Regions from separate parts of the Dellaglioa sp. BT-FLS60 genome, predicted to be linked through region 2. Evidence: predicted binding sites of a transcription regulator. Region 2 holds the regulator's gene; the other holds the start of a gene.
What was found. Region 2 encodes NrdR, which represses ribonucleotide reductase genes. Its sites were predicted from a motif close to ACACNATATATNGTGT; they were not measured.

Region 1: a site for NrdR is predicted at 1,479-1,494, ahead of nrdH (glutaredoxin-like protein NrdH). Genes of this name have one in related genera too.

Annotation. Positions count from the first base shown of each region.
Region 1 covers NZ_JBSOLI010000029.1:38,750-41,949, reverse strand. Annotated here, with positions in the region: gene nrdE (class 1b ribonucleoside-diphosphate reductase subunit alpha) at 1-785, opposite strand, end outside; gene nrdI (class Ib ribonucleoside-diphosphate reductase assembly flavoprotein NrdI) at 763-1,143, opposite strand; gene nrdH (glutaredoxin-like protein NrdH) at 1,143-1,373, opposite strand; gene ACVQ8P_RS02290 (class I SAM-dependent methyltransferase) at 1,585-2,187, shown strand; gene tadA (tRNA adenosine(34) deaminase TadA) at 2,188-2,688, shown strand; RNA gene ffs (signal recognition particle sRNA small type) at 2,730-2,816, shown strand; gene dnaX (DNA polymerase III subunit gamma/tau) at 2,904-3,200, shown strand, end outside.
Region 2 covers NZ_JBSOLI010000031.1:137,551-140,750, reverse strand. Annotated here, with positions in the region: gene polA (DNA polymerase I) at 1-133, shown strand, start outside; gene mutM (DNA-formamidopyrimidine glycosylase) at 154-987, shown strand; gene coaE (dephospho-CoA kinase) at 990-1,589, shown strand; gene nrdR (transcriptional regulator NrdR) at 1,623-2,111, shown strand; gene ACVQ8P_RS04085 (replication initiation and membrane attachment family protein) at 2,119-3,200, shown strand, end outside.

The sequences.
Region 1 (3,200 bases), on a different contig from region 2:
ATATCTGGATGGAAGACATCTAAATAAACAACTCCAGCACCTTGACGTTGACCCAATTGGTTAGAGTATGAAAAACTATCTTCTAACAATTTCATAACGGGGAGGACACCAGAAGCAGCGCCTTCAATGCCTTTAATTGGAGCACCAGCGCCACGTAAGTTACTAAGCGTAATACCAACGCCGCCACCAATTCGTGACAATTGAAGTGCTGAATTAATGCCGCGACCAATCCCGTTCATATCATCAGTAATTTGAATTAAGAAACAAGATACTAATTCGCCACGACGTTTACGACCTGCATTTAAAAAACTAGGTGTAGCAGGTTGGTAACGTTGGTGAATCATTTCATCAGCTAAATTCATGGCTAAATCTGTATCACCGTCAGCAAAATAAAGGACGTTCATGGCAATACGGTCAATATAATTTTCAAGATAATAAGCATTATTATCTGTTTTAAGTGCATATTGGGCATAGAATTTGTAGGCAGCCATAAATGTGCCAAAATGGAATTTTTGAGCTGCTAAATAAGCGTAGACCTTTTCGATAAATGAGAACTCATATTTATTGTAAAAGTTAGTTTCAATATAATTGTTATCAATTAAGTAATCAAAACGAGCCTGTAGTGAATCAAATTGCATTGTATTTTCGGCAACATTTTCTTTCAAAAAGGCAGTCAAGGCTTCTTGATCTTTTTGAAGTGGAATTTGACCGTCTACAGGAATATTGATTTCATTATTTAAATCATAATAAGTGACTTTATCACTATTTAACGTTTTTAATGTCAATTTCATCAACTACTTTCTTCATATTAGTGACATCTTCTTCAGTGCCATTGAATTCAAATTCGTATAATAAAGGAACGTTATAATCGGTTGCGATGTCTTTTGCTGTAAAAATAAAAAGTTGGGCGAAGTTACGGTTTCCACCGCCAACAACACCCAGTATGTTTTCTCGATTTGATTTGTATTCAATGAAGTCATTGACTGATTCAGTTAGCCCAATCTCATAGGTTGGAATGACCAATAGGTAGGGTTCATTCAATTCAACGAATGGGTCCGTTGGGTCAATTTCAAATGAAGGGTAACCAATTTTATTGATGAAACGACGTGTTTGACCGGTAATGCTAAAGAAAACAATTTTCATTAGACTGCCAACTTTTTAAGCATATCAGGACGAAATCCAGCGATTGTATCGAATCCAGGAGCTTCTACAACTGGAACAGCTTGGAATCCTTGGCCTTTCAAGTAGTCAATTGCGTTATCATCTTCAGAAATATTACGTTCGTCAAAGTCGACGTTATTTTCTTCTAAGAAACGTTTTGTCATTTTGCATTGGATGCAGTTATTTTTTGTAAATACAGTAATTTTTTTCATGATATAAAATCTCCTTTAGCATTTTGTTAATAAGATAAGTATACAGCACAAAAAGTAAAAATCAATCAAAAAAGCGCTACATATTGTATGATATTAAGTTGCATCACACAATATGTAGCGCTGGAAGGCTTGAATTGTTTATATTAAATTTAGATTGCGAAAAGTTAAATTTCTCCGTATTATAGAAACTATTGAGAAAGTAGGGAAAAAGATGACTAATTATTATTTTACGAAAAATCCAGATGTCATTCATGATGAAAAGGAATGGACATTTGAACTGATGAACAACGAATTTAAGTTTACCACAGATAACGGTGTATTTTCAAAAAAAACAGTCGATTTTGGTTCAAGAGTTTTATTAAATGCATTTGAGCAACAAGAAATAACTGCTGGCAGTTTATTAGATGTGGGATGTGGGTACGGTCCAATAGGACTTGCTATAGCCAAGAGTCAACCAAAACGAAAAGTTGATATGACAGATGTAAACGAATTGGCATTAGAATTAGCAAAGAAAAATGCCACAATTAATCATATTAGTAATGTAAATATTTTCGAATCGGCGGCTTATGACAATGTAACGAAGACAGATTACGCTGCAATTATAACCAATCCCCCTATTAGAGCAGGCAAAGATGTCGTTCATGCCATTTTAGGTGGCGCGTTTGATCATTTAAAATCAGGCGGTCAATTATTGGCTGTACTACAAAAGAAACAAGGTGCTGGTTCAGCACAAAAGAAAATGACTGATGTTTTTGGTAATTGTGAGATTATTTTAAAAGACAAAGGGTACTATATTTTGATGAGTGTGAAGTAGATGCCAGAAAAATTAACTGAACAACAAAAAGAATTTTTTATGCGTGAAGCTTTATATGAAGCAAGAAATGCAAAAATCATTGGTGAAGTCCCAATTGGTTGTGTTGTTGTACAAAATGGTGAGATTATTGGACGTGGGCATAATATTCGAGAACATGTGCAAGATGCAACGTTACATGCTGAAATCTTAGCCATTCAAGAAGCGTGTGCAACGGTGCATAGTTGGCGTTTAGTAGACACACAATTATTTGTGACATTAGAACCGTGTCCAATGTGTAGTGGTGCAATTATTAATGCCAGAATTCCAGAAGTTTACTTTGGTGCATTTGATCCAAAAGCGGGGACGGCAGGTAGCATTGGCAACCTATTAACCGATGAACGCTTTAATCACCAAGCGAAAGTTGAGTCTGGTTTATTATTAGAAGAGTCTAAAGACCTACTCCAATCGTTCTTTAGAGAAGTGCGACGTAAAAGAAAAGAAAAAAAACGAGCACAAGGGTAGCTTTTTATTAGAATTTAAGGTATTATAATAGTTGCCGCAAGGCCTTAAGGCAATGGTGTGCTTACGAATTGTGTCAGGTCCGGAAGGAAGCAGCACTAAGTTTGATTCACTTTGTGCCTTAAGTAATTATGATTATTTAAGACTCTTAGTCAGAAATGGCTAAGAGATTTTTTTATTTAAAAAACTATTTATAGATTTTGAAAGGGGAGATTGTGATGAGTTACCAAGCTTTATACCGTGTCTGGCGTCCACAACGATTTAGTGATTTAGTTGGGCAAGATATGATTACTCAGACATTGAAAAATGCAATTATGACACATCAAACAAGTCATGCTTACATTTTTAATGGCCCACGTGGAACAGGGAAAACCTCCGCAGCCAAAATTTTTGCCAAGGCGGTTAATTGCCGCTTTCAAGAAAATGGCGAACCGTGTAATAAATGTGAAACCTGTGTTGCTATTACGAATGGTCAGTTAAATGATGTCATCGAGATTGATGCTGCGTCTAATAAT
Region 2 (3,200 bases):
TTTTGAGGCACCAGAAGAAGAGATTGCTATTTTGCAAAAGAAAGTCCCTGAAGTTATGGATGCGGCTGTTTCTTTAGAAGTTCCTTTAAAGGTTGAAAGTGCATTTGGAGAGACATGGTTTGATACTAAATAAAATTATTTAGGGGTGATTAAATGCCAGAGTTACCAGAAGTTGAAACGGTTCGAAGAGGTCTGAGTCAATTAGTTATTGGTAAGACGATTAAATCAATTGATGTCTTATGGCCTAAGATTGTAAATGGGGATTTACTAGATTTTAAACGTGAATTAGAAGGTAGTAAAATTGAATCGATTGATCGATTAGGTAAATACTTACTTTTTCGTTTTAATAATCAAATGACAATGGTATCTCATTTGAGAATGGAAGGTAAATATTTTGTTCGGACTTCAGATGAACCCATTGAAAAACATTCTCATGTTATTTTTCATCTTACTGATGGACAAGATTTAAGATACAATGATGTTCGTAAATTTGGTCGGATGCAGTTAATTCCGACTGGTCAGGAACGAACATTACCAGGTCTTAAAAAATTGGGTCCTGAACCGACAGATGAAGAATTTAAGCTTGGTTATTTTAAAAAGTACTTGTCGCGTAAGCATATGGCGATTAAACCTGTGTTATTAAACCAAGAGGCAGTTGCTGGGTTGGGAAATATTTATGTTGATGAAGTATTGTGGATGAGTAAAATTAATCCGGAACAACCAGCAAATTCGATTTCTGATGGTAAATTAGCTAAATTACGTAAAAATATTATTCTTGAATTAGCGACTGCGGTTCAGGCAGGTGGAACGACAATTAGGTCGTATACGGGTGCGTTTGGTGAGACAGGTCTGTTTCAATTTGATTTAAATGTCTATGGTCAGACGGGTAAGCCTTGTCCTAGATGTGGCACACCTATTGTTAAAATAAAAGTGGCACAACGTGGGACGCATTATTGTCCGCATTGCCAACCGTTAAAGGAAGTTTAAAAATGACTTATATACTTGGGTTAACTGGCGGAATTGCAACAGGTAAATCGACGGTTAGTCACATTTTTAAAGAAGAAAATGTGCCAGTTATTGATGCAGACGTAATTGCAAGGCAAGTTGTTGAGCCAGGATCAAAAACGATAAAAAGGATAAGTCAGACATTTGGTGAAGAATACGTCACAATAGATGGAAGGCTAAATCGTAAAAAGTTAGGTAAGTTAGTTTTCAGTAATAAAAAGGCGTTAGAAAAATTAAATAATATTATGCATCTGATTATTAGAAAAGAAATTTTAGCACAAATCCAAATACAAAAGAAATCGGACAGTAAGTTAGTCGTCTTAGATATGCCCTTGCTGTTTGAACAAAATTATCAATTATTATGTGATGCAGTCATGGTTGTCTTCGTACCTGAAAATGTACAAATAAAGCGATTAATCAAGCGAGATAGTCTGACTTTTGATGAGGCGCAGTCTCGTATTAAGGCACAGTGGTCAATTCAGAAGAAAAAAGAGTTAGCTGATTTTGTAATAGATAATTCAGCAACGGTTGCCGTTACAAGGGGTCAAGTGCTAAACTGGCTTAGTACTCAAAATAATGTCTAACTAATAGGTAAATAAAAATGATGGGGTGTCACTATGAAATGTCCACATTGCCAACATAATGGCTCTCGAGTCGTTGACAGTCGACCAACAGATGAAGGTCGCGTTATCAGACGACGTCGTGAATGTGAAAATTGTGAATTTAGATTCACAACATTTGAGCGAGTTGAAGCCACGCCGTTACTTGTTATTAAGAAAAATGGCACGCGGGAAGAATTCAATCGTGAAAAAATTCTTAAGGGGATTATTAGGTCAGCAGAAAAGCGACCTGTTTCAATGAAAGATATTACACATCTTGTGGATCAAGTAGAAAATAGTGTTAGAGCATTAGGTGAAAATGAAATTTCAAGTCAATTGATTGGTGAATATGTCATGGGATTACTTGCTGATGTAGATGAAATTGCGTACATTAGATTTGCTAGTGTTTACCGTCAATTTAAAGATATGAGTGTTTTCTTGAAGGAATTGAACGAAATGATGGATCGGGATAAAGCACCCACGGATAAACAAGATTTGAAGGAATGATAATCAAATGATTAATACATGGGAAAATATGAGTCCGAAAGATGGCTACATTGTCTTAATGGATGAAAAGGTTACAAATGATGATATTGAACGACTAGACTACTTGTATCAACCTGTTATGGGCGTGATTGCGAGTGGTCTATTTTCACTATTAAAAGGTGAAGCAAGTCAGAATCCACAATTGTCTAACCGAAAAATGCACAGTGAGTTACTGGCATTATTGAATATTGATTTGCCAATGTTTTATGAGGCAAGAAGTGCCCTTGAAGCACTGGGCCTTCTAAAGAGCTTCGAAAAAGAAGATGCTTTGGGTAAAGTTGTTGTTTACCAATTGCGTCGGCCTTTACAGGCAGCAGATTTTTTCACGGATGATTTGCTCAGTATTTTACTTTGGGAATCAATTGGTGATAGTAGGTATCAAGCAATTACCGCCCGTTTTGCATTACCCGTTTTAAAATTAGATGGTTTTAAAGAAACGTCAAAAAGCTTTTTAGATGTTTTTCAAGTTAACCAGGCACATTTATCAGATAAACCTGATATTATTGCTGAAAGTAAAAAGGCTTTTTCAACGAATAAAAAAGCACCACAGAAATTGGTTGAAACAAGTGCTATTGAATCATTTGATTTTAAATTTTTTATTGAACTGTTGGAAAAAAGTTTTGTGTCATTGGATAAAATTAATGAACAACGCGATTTAATTATTTCAGAACATCTTTTATATGGGATTGATGAGATTGAAATGGCCCAGTTTATTGGCGATTCAGCTGACCTATCAACAAATGAAGTCGATTATAATGTATTTAAACAGCATATTGCACATAAATATAATCAACAGATTAAATTGAAAAAGCAAGCTGAATCAAAAAATGAGGACAGTAAAAAAATTAAGACAAAGTCCGTTGAGACACTAAAAAAAGCGGGCTTTTCTAAAGAAGATTCACAATTAATTCTCGCTAGTGAAGCTTATAATCCTTTCGATTTCTTGAAATCGTTAAAGGAGAGTAAGGGTGGCTATGTGACTGATAGTGAATCCTATTTGCTGCAACAACTTGTTCAACGACAAATATTTTCGAATGCAGTTATTAATAT